Regions from separate parts of the Saccharopolyspora terrae genome, predicted to be linked through region 1. Evidence: riboswitches for the same ligand, from Rfam matches in the RefSeq annotation. Region 1 holds a riboswitch; each other region holds the start of a gene.
The links. A riboswitch is a leader RNA that binds a small molecule or an ion and turns the genes downstream of it on or off. The one in region 1 is predicted to bind thiamine pyrophosphate.

Region 2: it holds a riboswitch for thiamine pyrophosphate, as region 1 does, so the genes downstream of both, thiO (glycine oxidase ThiO) here and E1181_RS17970 (purine-cytosine permease family protein) in region 1, are expected to answer to the same signal.
Region 3: it holds a riboswitch for thiamine pyrophosphate, as region 1 does, so the genes downstream of both, thiD (bifunctional hydroxymethylpyrimidine kinase/phosphomethylpyrimidine kinase) here and E1181_RS17970 (purine-cytosine permease family protein) in region 1, are expected to answer to the same signal.

What each region holds. Positions count from the first base shown of each region.
Region 1 covers NZ_SMKS01000031.1:7,535-11,520, forward strand. Annotated here, with positions in the region: gene larE (ATP-dependent sacrificial sulfur transferase LarE) at 1-657, opposite strand, end outside; gene E1181_RS17965 (helicase HerA-like domain-containing protein) at 899-2,416, shown strand; TPP riboswitch at 2,454-2,567, shown strand; gene E1181_RS17970 (purine-cytosine permease family protein) at 2,558-3,883, shown strand.
Region 2 covers NZ_SMKS01000034.1:11,072-15,057, reverse strand. Annotated here, with positions in the region: gene thiG (thiazole synthase) at 1-624, opposite strand, end outside; gene thiS (sulfur carrier protein ThiS) at 627-827, opposite strand; gene thiO (glycine oxidase ThiO) at 824-1,942, opposite strand; TPP riboswitch at 1,934-2,041, opposite strand; gene thiE (thiamine phosphate synthase) at 2,281-2,952, shown strand; gene E1181_RS18915 (S1 family peptidase) at 3,036-3,986, opposite strand, start outside.
Region 3 covers NZ_SMKS01000021.1:348-4,333, reverse strand. Annotated here, with positions in the region: gene E1181_RS14220 (polysaccharide pyruvyl transferase family protein) at 1-385, shown strand, start outside; gene E1181_RS14215 (hypothetical protein) at 376-615, opposite strand; gene tenA (thiaminase II) at 869-1,579, opposite strand; gene thiD (bifunctional hydroxymethylpyrimidine kinase/phosphomethylpyrimidine kinase) at 1,705-2,502, opposite strand; TPP riboswitch at 2,490-2,582, opposite strand; gene E1181_RS14200 (biotin/lipoyl-containing protein) at 2,625-2,855, opposite strand; gene E1181_RS14195 (hypothetical protein) at 3,028-3,768, shown strand.

The DNA.
Region 1 (3,986 bases):
CTCCAGGCGGGCCACCGTGCCCTGACCGTGCGCGCGAACCCGGCACACCGGGAACCCCAGGGCGTGGACGGCGGCCTCCGCCCGCTCGATGCGGGCCAGCACCTCCGGGGTGACCGGATCGCCGTAGGCGACGCGGGAGGCCAGGCACGCCGCGGCCGGTTTGTCCGCAGTGGACAGACCCAGCTCGGCGCTGGCCTGGCGGACGTCGGACTTGGTGAGCCCGGCGTCGACCATCGGCGCGATCGCGCCGCGCTGCGCGGCCGCGCGCTGGCCCGGCCGGTGATCTCCCAGATCGTCCACATTGGTGCCCAGCGCGATGGTGGCGCCCATCGTCGCCGCCAGCGGTTCCACCGCGTCGAACAGCGCGGACTTGCAGTGGTAGCAGCGATTTCCGTCGTTGGCGGCGTACTCGGGCCGATCGGCCTCGTCGGTGCAGACCTCGACGTGGGCGAGGCCGTGCTCGCGCGCGAAGCGCTTGGCCCGCTTGCGCTCGTCGGCCGCCAAGCTCGGGGACACGGCCGTGACCGCGAGCATCCGCGACCCCAGCTCCTGGTGCGCCACCACGGCCAGCAGCGCCGAGTCCACGCCACCCGAGAACGCCACGACCAGGGATTCCTCGGTTCTGACGCGCGCCCGCAGGCGGTCCAATCCGGTCACGACGCACTCCTCACGCACGCTCGCTCACAGCCATGTGGTCCGACCAGACTCTAACTCCATCGAGCGATGCATCCCATGCCGTCGAAGGAGATCTTTCCGGTGGTCAACGAGCCTTTTGGCGGCTCGTTCGGGGTGCTAGTGCGGACGCGCCCGCCTGTCCCTCGACCGAGTGGCACTCCCCGGCTCGGCGGCCGGACCGACCTACCTTCCGAAGGGAACGTGCCGATGGGAGGAGACCGCGGTGACCGACAACAACGCTGCTCAGCAGATCGCGGCCGGGTACACCTCCGGCGGAGCCGCCGTCGACCTCGGGGCGGTGGTCATCGACAACGAGGCCGATGCCGCGGCCCAGGTGCGCATCCCGCTGGCCACGCTCAACCGGCACGGCCTGGTCGCGGGTGCGACCGGCACCGGCAAGACCAAAACGCTGCAACTGCTCGCCGAACAGCTCTCCGACGCCGGGGTTCCCGTCGTGCTCGCCGACATCAAGGGCGACTTGTCCGGGCTCGCCCAGCCCGGCGAGGGCGGCGAGAAGCTCACCGCGCGCGCCCAGGACGTCGGCGACGACTGGCAGGCCTCGTCCTACCCGGTGCAGTTCCTCTCGCTGGGCACCGGCGGCCGCGGGGTGCCGATCCGGGCGTCGATCACCAGCTTCGGGCCGCTGCTGCTGTCCAAGGTGCTCGGGCTCAACGCCACCCAGGAGTCCACCCTCGGGCTGATCTTCCACTGGGCCGACCAGCGCGGGCTCGGACTGCTGGACACCAAGGACCTGCGGTCGGTCATCCAGTACCTGACCAGCGACGAGGGCAAGGCGGACCTCAAGGGCATCGGTGGTGTCTCGGCCGCCAGCGCCGGGGTGATCCTGCGGGCGCTGTCGAACCTGGAGGCCCAGGGCGGGGACGAGTTCTTCGGCGAACCCGAGCTGGAGGTGGCCGACCTGCTCCGGCAGACCGAGGGCAAGGGCGTGGTCAACCTCCTCGAGCTCGACGACGTGCAGACCAACCCGGTGCTGTTCTCCACGTTCCTGATGTGGCTGCTGGCCGAGCTCTTCGAGGAGATGCCCGAAGCCGGTGACCTGGACCGGCCGAAGCTGGTGTTCTTCTTCGACGAAGCGCACCTGCTGTTCAACGACGCGTCCAAGGCGTTCCTCGACCGCATCGAGCAGACGGTGAAGCTCATCCGCTCCAAGGGAGTCGGCGTCTTCTTCTGCACCCAGCTGCCCACCGACCTGCCCAACCCGGTGCTCTCGCAGCTGGGCGCCCGCGTCCAGCACGCGATCCGCGCGTTCACCCCCGAGGACCAGAAGGCGCTGTCCAAGACGGTGAAGACCTACCCGACCACCGAGCACTACCAGCTCGACGAGGCGCTGACGAGCCTCGGCATCGGGGAGGCGATCGTGACGGTGCTGTCGGAGACCGGCGCTCCGACACCGGTGGCCTGGACGCGGCTGCGCCCGCCGCGCTCGCTGATGGGCACCATCGGCGAGGACGCGGTCCGCTCCTCGGCCCAGTCCTCCGACCTGCACGCCAAGTACTCCGAGACGATCGATCGCGAGTCCGCCTACGAGAAGCTCGCCCAGAAGGTCACCGAGCCCGCTGCGGAAGAGGGGCAGGCCCCGCAGCAGAAGGGCGCGCGCGAGGAAGCGGGGATGTTCCAGAAGGCGATGGAGAACCCGGCCGTGCGCTCGTTCTTCCGCTCCGCGGCCAGCGCCGTCGGCCGCGAGGTCACCCGCGGGCTGTTCGGCAACAGGAGGCGCTGACTGACCCCGCTTCACCCGATCAGGTAGGGTCTGCCCGACTTATCCACGCGGGAGCTCGGGCGAATCGGGCTGAGAGGGTGGCACGCAGCGCGCCACCGACCGCAGAACCTGTCCGGATAATGCCGGCGTAGGGAGCTGTCGATGGCGCTTGACGTCGAACGGTCCGAAGTTCCGAACACCCTGGACGAACCGGCACCCAGAACGCTGGGGGTGCTCGACCAAGGAGCCTTCTGGGGCAACCTCGGTGTGAGCCTGCTGGGATTCAGCGGTGCGCTCGCGGTGCTCGCGCCCGCTGGCGTGCCGCAGCTGTCCTTCGCGGCCGCGGTGACGGCGACCGTCGTCGGGACCGTGCTGGGCAGCCTGATGGTCGGCATCGCGGCCATCCCCGGAGCCCGCACGGGCGCACCGGCGATGATGCTGCTGCGCGGCCTGTTCGGCACCCGGTTGTCCTACGTGCCGACCGTGCTCAACATCCTCCAGCTGGTCGGCTGGGGGACGTTCGAGCTGCTGGTGATCGCCCAGGGCGCCGAGGCGCTGTTCGGCGGTGGACCGCAGTGGCTGTACGTGCTCATCGCCGGAGCCCTCACCACCGCGCTGACCTTGCGCCCCCTCGGTGCGCTGAGGTTGCTGCGCCGCTACGTGAGCATCGCCGTGCTCATCGCGATGGTCTACTTCTTCGTGCAGCTGCTGCTCCAGCCGTTGCCGCCGATGAACGACGGGTCCTGGGAGGGGTTCTGGCCCGGTGCCGACGCGGCGCTGGCCGTCGCGGTGTCCTGGCTGCCGGTCGCCTCGGACTACTCGCGGCACTCGCGGTCGGCCAGCGGTGCGTTCACCGCGGCGACCGTCGGTTACTCGGTCACCCAGATCGCCTGCTACCTGCTGGGACTGCTCGGTCTGGCGCTGGTCGGGTTCGACGGGGACAAGGCGTTCGACCCGCTGCTGGCGGCGCCGCTGGGCGTGCTGTTCTTCGCGGTGCTGGTGCTGCGCGAGGTCGACCAGTCCTTCGCCGACACCTATTCGACCGCGGTGTCCATCCAGAACTTGCGCCCCAGCACCGATCGGCGGCTGTTGAGCTTGATCGTCGGCGTGGTCAGCACGCTGGCAGCGCTGACGATGGACATCGAGCAGTTCTCCAACTTCCTGCTGCTGATCGGATCGGTGTTCGTGCCGATGTTCGGCGTGCTGGCGGTGGACTACTTCTACAACGCCCGCAACCGCGAGTGGGACGTCTCGGCGCAGGCCCCCTCCCGCTGGGGGATGCTGATCGCCTGGCTGCTGGGCTTCGCGACCTTCCAGCTGATCAACCCCGGCGAACTGGGCTGGTGGACCGCGTTGTGGACCGGCGCCCGCGAGGCCATCGGGTTCACCGTCCCGACCTGGATGAGCGCTGCGCTGACCTCGTTCGTCATCTCCGCGGTGGCCGCGGGCATCATCGGCCTGCTCGCCCGCAGCCGCCGGAAGGGCTGAACCGGGCGGTTCGCGTCGAGGCGAACCGCCCGGAGACCGGGGACGGCTCCAGCCAGGAGGGGCGGCGGTGGTGGCTGGAGCCGTCGTTTCCGGGCGCCGGGAC
Region 2 (3,986 bases), on a different contig from region 1:
GGCGGTGGCCAGCAGGACCGCCGAGCAGCCGAGCTCCATCGCCAGGGCCGCGTCGGAGGCCGTGCCGATGCCCGCGTCGAGGACGATCGGGACGTTGGCGCGGGACACGATCATCTCGATGTTGTGCGGGTTGCGGATGCCCAGCCCGGTGCCGATCGGCGAGCCGAGCGGCATGACCGCAGCGCAGCCGACCTCCTCCAGCTTCAGCGCCAGGACCGGGTCGTCGTTGGTGTAGGCGAGGACGACGAAACCCTGGTCCACCAGCTGCTCCGCCGCGTCCAGGAGCTCGATCGGGTCGGGCAGGAGGGTGTCCTCGTCGGCCACCACCTCCAGCTTGACCCAATTCGTCTCCAAGGCTTCGCGGGCGAGCTGCGCGGTGAGCACCGCTTCGGCGGCGGTGCGGCAGCCCGCCGTGTTGGGCAGTGCCTCGATGCCGAGCTTGCGCAGCAGGTCGAGGACACCGGTGCCGCCACCCGCGTCGGCGCGGCGCATCGCGACGGTCGTCAGCTCGGTTCCGGAGGCGATCAGCGCGCGCTCCAGCACGGCGAGGTTGTTCGCCCCACCGGTCCCGGTGATCAGGCGCGATCCGAACTCGCGGCCGGCGATCAGCAATGGGTCGTCCACGGTCACCCTCCTTGCACTGCGGTGAGGACTTCGATGCCTGCGTCGGCGTGCAGCTCCGTGGTGGGCCACGACGCGCGCGGCACCACCGCGCCGTCCAGAGCCACGGCCACACCTCGTTCCGGCACGCCGAAGTCGTCCAGCACGGACGCGAGGGTGGCGCCCGCGGCGACCTCCCGTGCTTCGCCGTTGATCACGACGTTCACTGCTGCCCTCCCAAACGGCTCGGATCGGTGGCCTTGATCAGCGGTTCCGGCTCTTCGCCGCGCAGCAGCGCCAGCACGGCGTCGACGGTGACCGGCGTGAGCAGGAACCCGCCCCGGTGGTGTCCGGTGGCGGCGAGCACTCCCGGCTCCAGCCAGCCGATCACCGGCAGGTTGTCGGTGGTGCTCGGGCGCAACCCGGCGGTGGCCTCGACCAGCGCGTACTCGGCGATGCCCGGCATCACGGTCTCGGCGTCGGCGAGCAGGTCGCGGACGCCGCCGACGGTGACCTCGGTGTCGAAGCCGACCTCGTGCTGGGTGGCGCCGAGCACCACTCCCCCGTCGTCGCGCGGCACCAGGTAGCAGGGCCTGCCGCGCACCGGGCCCCGCACCGTGCGGGTCGGCGGTGGCAGCGCGGTGGCTCGTCGCCGCAGCCGCAGGATCTCGCCCTTGACCGGGCGGATCCGGTCGGCGAGCGCCGGGTGCAGCGAACCCGAGTGCGCGCCTGCGGAGATCACCGCGACATCGCACTCCACAGTGGACTCGGCGAGCTCGACCGCGCCCGGCCGGACCGCCTCGGCGCGTTCGGCGATGAACTCCACGCCCGCCGCTTCCGCCGCCGCGCGCAGCGCGGTCAGCGCGAGCCGGTTGTCCACCGCGAGATCGCCCGGCACCTCCAGCCCACCGCGCACCGCGGGGCCCAGCGAGGGCTCCCGCCTGCGCAGTTCGCGGCCCGTCAACCGGGTCACGCTGCGGCCCAGCCCTGCCAGGTATCCGGCGACGGTGTCGAGCTCTTCGCGGTCGGCGCCGTCGACGCCGAACATCAGCGTGCCCTCGGTGCGCAGCCCGGACGGCAGACCGGACGCGCGGCTGAGCTCGTCGGCGAAGTCCGGCCAGCGGTTCAGCGACGTCGAGCCCAGTTCGAGCAGTTCTTCCTCGCCTGGCCACGCCTCGGCGAGAGGCGCGAGCATCCCGCCCGCGACGTACGAGGCACCTGAGGCGGGGGCCGGATCGACCAGGCTCACCCGGTTCCCGGCCGCTGCGGCGCGCCAGGCCACGGACAGGCCGACGACTCCGCCGCCCACCACGACGACATGATCGGTTCTCTTCCCAGACAACTCCACGCTCCCTGCGCCGGCATGACCCGGATCAGGTTCGACGGTCGGAGCCCTGCGCTCCCTCTCAGCCCGGTCCGCCGGGCTCCCGTGCTCACCACCGTCCACCGTACCCGTCAACAGATCGCCACGTCAGCGCCTGGTCCGGAGGATCTGCTGAGGAGGGCCGCGGAGCCGCTGCTTCAGGTGCGGACTCAGCCAGCAGGTTCTTCAACGGCTTCGCGGCGAGTACGCCGGGACGCCGTACATCAGGAGCGGCGCACGGAGTCCACGGAACGCTCAGGCCCTGCCACTGGCACCGCCGAGCGAAGCAACCACGAAACAAGGCTTAGGCTGGGGACATGCCTGGATTGGACGGCTTCGGGATTCGCGCTCGCCTGGCCGAGGCGAAGTTGTACCTGTGCACCGACGCTCGCAGCGAGCGAGGTGACCTCGCGGAGTTCGCCGACGCCGCGCTCGCCGGTGGTGTCGACATCATCCAGCTGCGCGACAAGGGCCCGGGCGGTGCTCCGCTGGAGGCCCGCCACGAGCTCGCCGCGCTGGAGGTGCTGGCCGAGGCCTGCGTGCGGCACGGTGCGCTGCTGGCGGTCAACGACCGCGCGGACGTCGCGCTGGCCGCGGAGGCCGACGTGCTGCACCTGGGCCAGGACGACCTGCCGGTGGACATCGCCCGCCGCATCGTCGGCGACCAGGTGGCGATCGGCCGCTCCACGCACGACATCGCCCAGGCCGACTCGGCGGCGACCGAACCGGGCGTGGACTACTTCTGCACCGGGCCGGTGTGGACGACTCCGACCAAGCCCGGACGTCCCGCCGCGGGCATCGACCTGGTCCGGCACACCGCCGAGCACCGGGGGCACGGCCGTCCGTGGTTCGCCATCGGCGGCATCGGCCCCGAGAACCTCGACGAGGCGATCGAGGCGGGCGCCGAGCGCATCGTGGTGGTCCGCGCGATCACCGCCGCCGACGACCCCGAAGCCGCCGCCCGCGACCTCCGGGCGCGGCTTCCCTGACCTGACGACGAACGACCCCCGGGACCGAAGATCCCGGGGGTCGTCGTGCGTGAAGTGGTGTCAGCGGGAGCCGCTGTCACCGATCACTGGGTCAGCAGGGAGACGCCGTAAGCCGACAGTGCCTCGTTGACCGGCTGGAAGTAGGTCGTGCCACCGCTGGTGCAGTCGCCCGAACCGCCCGAGGTCATGCCCTGGGCCTGGTCGCCCGAGATGAACGAGCCACCGGAGTCGCCCGGCTCGGCGCAGACGTCGGTGCGGGTCAGCCCCTCGACGGTGCCCTGCTCGTACTGCACGGACTGGTTCTTGGCCTCCAGCGTGCCGCAGTGCCAGCCGGTGGTGGAACCGGAGCGGCAGATCGACGCGCCCTCCGAGGCCTCCGTGGAACCGGCCACGGCGACCGTGCCGCCGCTGTAGTCGTTCACCGCGGCTTGCGGGCTGTCGTCGGTGCCGACGGAGATGAAGGAGTGGTCATCACCGGGGAAGGACGAGCCCTCGAAGGTGCCGCTGGGCTCGGTGGTGGTGTCGCCCGTACCGCCGCAGTGGCCGGCGGAGACGAACCCGCCCTCCACGGCGAAACCGACGGAGCAGCGAGCGCCGCTGCCGATGTAGTAGGCGTTGCCGCCGACCACGTCCATCAGCGTCCGGGGCTGCTCCTGCGACTCGACGACCTTCACCGCTTCGGTCGGCACGCCCGCGGCCTGCGCGAACTGCGCGCCCTCGGCGGCGGCACCCGGCTTGACGGTGACGACGACGGCGTTCTGCTTGTTGCTCGCGTACCAGCCGGTGACGCTCTTCGGCGCCTGCGCCTTGCCCGCGTTGAGCCCGTCGACGACCCCGTTGAGCTGCTTGGTGCTGAAGGCGACCTGGCGGACCTCGGCACCGGCGGCGCGGACCTGCTCGGAGCGGGCCGCGTCGGTCACGCCGACCACGAGCTTGCCCGTGGCGGAGTCGAAGTAGGCGCCGCCGAAGGAGTCGGCCAACGCGTCGCGCAGGGTGCTCTCGGTGCGCTGAGCGGCGGACTCGAGCTGGAGCCG
Region 3 (3,986 bases), on a different contig from region 1:
GCAGGTCGCCTTCGTGGAGGGCATCCCGCGCGCCGACCGGGAGGTGTTCTCGCTGGTCGAGCACGACCTGCCGGGTGCCCGCTTCCACGCGTTCGACGAGATCATGCGCGACGGCCTGCCCGCCAAGCCCGGGCAGCGGTGGCTGTCGACGCGGTTCCACCTGCACCTGATGGCAGCCGCCGCGGGCGCGAGCGGGGTCGCGGTGTCGATCAACTCCGGTTACTACACCAACAAGCACCGGTCGTTGATCGACCGCGGTTCCGGCTGGGAGCTGAGCGAGGGCCTGCGGATCCCGCCGAGCCCGAGCGCCGGCGGCTTCAGCTCCGCCGCGCTGCGCGAGTTGCAGCAGCGCAAGGCGGCGCTGGCGAAGGCGATCTACGGCTGAGCGACCCGGTCCTGCTCGATGCGCACGGTCTCGGCGAGCGCGTTGGTCTCCTCCGGGGTGCGCGACTCGGGGATCTCGCACTCCGGGGCCTCGGGCTCGACAGCGGACTGCGGCCAGATCTGGGGCGCCTCGATGCCGGGGAGCAGCTGCGCGGACTCGGGGGTCTCGCGAACGTCCTTGCGGCGGTCGGCGATGTAGAACGGCGCGGCGGCCAGGATCGGAACCGACATGCCGAGAAAAACGATCAGAAGTGAAGACATTGCCCCAGAACTCCATCCACGCCTGCGGAAGATTCCGCCACTCACAACGCCCTGCTAGGACAGGGGGCTCGCCCAGCATGTCGCTGTGCGAGCCACTTCGTTAACACCCCAAGATTGTGTCGCGCATCACAGAATGAATCACGCGGTGGTGTGGTGCGAAACGAATGACGGCCCGCCGTTCCCGGCGAGCCGTCATCGATGTTTCCGAGACGCGAAACCCTTGTCACGCAAGGAATTTCGCAGTGGGCCAGGTTTCCTTGACCCACGCGCCGTTCCAGAACACCCACTCGTACTCCGTCGCCCGGGTGAACGCGGCGAACATCTGCTCGCGCGTCGCGTCGTCCGAGCGCGCCGCGACCCTGTCGACGAGCTCCCGGGCGGCCAGCACGGCTTCGGCGAACTCGTCGTCGGCGTAGGTGGTGATCCACGCCTTGTAGGGGTGGCCCTCGATGTCGCCGGTGGCGTCGAGGATCTTGCTGCCGACGTACTGGTACACCCAGAAGCACGGCAGGATCGCGGCCAGCAGCACCGGGTACGACTCGGTCAGCGCGCAGGCGCGCAGGTAGGACGTGTAGGCCAGGCACGACGGCGAGGTGTCCACACCGGAGATCTCCTCGTCGGTCAGGCCGAACTCGGCGACGTAACCGGCGTGCAGCCGCCGCTCCTCCACCAGCGCGCCCTGCGCGGCCCCGGCGAGGAACGCCGCGTCGGCCGCGTCATCGGCCCTGGTCGCAGCTGCCGACAGCGCCTGCGCGAAGCCGACCAGGTAGCGCGCGTCCTGCACGATGTAGAACACGAAGACGTCCCGCTGAAGGCTGCCGTCGGCCAGCGCCTTGTTGAACGGGTGGTCCACGATCGCCTGCTGCAATCCGGCGGTGCGCTCCCAGGCCTGGGCGCAGAACCCTCCGGCGGGCGGAGCGGGCAACGTGCTCATGAGAACCCCTCACAGAATTCGGAATCTCGGGTGCGGTGGCGCAGCTGCGGGCGTTGTCGTCCGAACCGTCCGGGCGAAGCGGACTTCGACCACGGGCGGTTCGGACCGAGACCGCCCTCAGCCGCTCACCACCACTGGTGGAAGTGGTGCACCGGGCCGTGGCCGTGGCCGACGTCGAGGCGTTCCGAGGCGCGCAGGGCCTCGGTGAGGTACCGCTTGGCCTCGCGGACGGCCTCCAGCCAGTCCGCGCGCTGCGGGCGCAGCGCCGCGATCGCCGCCGAGAGCGTGCACCCGGTGCCGTGGTCGTTGGTGGTGGCCACCCGCTCGCTGCTGAGGAACTCCGCCAGGCCGTCGCCGTAGAGCAGGTCGACGCTCGACTCGCCGCTGAGGTGCCCGCCCTTGAGCAGCACCTGCTTGGCGCCCAGCGCGGCCAGCCGCTCGGCCTGCGCGGGCATCTCGTCGGGGCCGCCGATCTCGGCTTCGCCGAGCAGGTCGGCCGCCTCCGGCAGGTTCGGCGTGATCAGGTCCACCCTCGGCAGCAGCTCGTCGCGCAGCGCGCCGACGGCCTCGGGCGCGAGCAGCCGGTCACCGCTCTTGGCGACCATGACCGGGTCGAGCACCACGAACGGGGGCGAGTAGCGCTCCAGCACGGCCGTGACCGCGCGGATGACCTCGGCGTTGGCGAGCATGCCGATCTTGACCGCGTCCACCCGGACGTCGTCGAGCAGCGTCACCAGCTGGTCGGTGATGAAGTCCGGCGGGACCTCCTGCACCCGGCTCACCCCGGTGGTGGTCTGCGCGACCAGCGCGGTGATCACCGACATGCCGTAGGCGCCGTTGGCCGAGAACGCCTTGAGATCAGCTTGGATTCCGGCGCCGCCGCTGGGGTCGGTCCCGGCGATGGTCAGCACATTGGGAGCCATGACGTCCCTCCGCTAGTACGAGCTAGGTCAGGTTCAACGGGTCTGTTCTCAGCCCTGGCAGGGCACCCCGCGTCACTGGCACCAACCTAACAACCGAGGGCAAGCCCCCGGGGCGCGCGGGTTCACTCGATCAACCCGATCACCTGGCCGACGTGGAGCGCTTCGCCAGGCCGCACCTGGTGCCACAGGGTCCCCGTGGCCAGCGCCGACACCCGGATCGCGGCGCCGTCGGCCTCGGCGGGACGCAGCTCGGCCAGCGGCTGGCCCGCCCGCACCCGGCTCCCGTCGGAGGCCAGCCAGCGCACCAGCAGCCAGCAGGCCGGGCCCGCGCCCGGCAGGTGAAGATCGGTCATGCCGCCCCCCGGCTCCCAAGACCTGCGAGAATGCGACGAATGCCGCAGCGGATGAGCCCTCCGGGGGGAAAAGCCACCCCGATGGAGCAGTGCGACCGCGATCGATTTCACACCGTGAAAGCCCCCACCGGAAGGCAAGGTCATCCTTCGCCGCGGACTAAAGTGGAGGGCGATGGAAACCACGACCGATGCCCCAGGCTTCGCCCGCTCGCGCCGGCAGCGTCCTGAACAGGACCCCGCGCAGATCTGGGCGCCGCTAGCGGACCTGACCGAGGCCGCCGTCGCGGCCGCCGGATCGGGGACGGTGGCGATCACCCGCGGTTTTGACCGCAACAGCCGTCAGCGCGCCAAGGCACTGCGCGATCTGCTGGCCCGGCGCGACGTGCCCGCGATCGAGGTCACGCCCGCCCCGGGCAGCGACCGGTTGCTGGCCGACGTGGCGGTCAGCGCCGTGGTCAACCTGATCGGCGCCGGTTCGTGGCAGCCCTACCGGCTCGCCGCGCAGCTGCGCGCCCCGGTGCTGACCCCCAAGCCCGGCACCGAGCCGGGTGACGAGGTCACCCGCGATGTCATCGCCCTGGCCGGCGAGGAATCCGGCAAGCGCGACGTCGCGATCTCGCACGTCGCGGTGCGCGGCGACAAGCCCACCGACGGCCGGCTGACCGTCTCCTTCGACGGCACCGAGCAGGTCATCGACGGCGGCTGGTTGACCGCCACCGTGACCGGCGACCAGCTCAGCGTGCAGTTCGGCGGCCAGGGGCTGGACGAGCGGTCGATCAACACCGGCAAGATCCGCATCGAGGCGTCCGACGCGCCGCACCGCCTGGTGCGCGACGAGCTCCCGATCGCCGACTTCGAGGGCGCGGTCGTGCTCTCCGCCGAGCCCGCAGGGCTGAAGGTGCGTCCGGTCTGACGGTTCCTTGGCCCGGACGAGTGTCGTCGGCTAACAGCGTTCGCTCAGGGGCGATTCCCGGTTGTGGGGGTCGCCCCGAGTTGCGTTCGGGCCCGCGAACCCGGCCGTGACCGCGCGCACTTTCCCCGTTGTTTCGGCGAAGTGCCGTCACGCCCCTCGGATCGGTGCGTCCCTCCACCAGGAGCGCGCGCTGCGCGGCTCCACCGCACCAAGCGGAT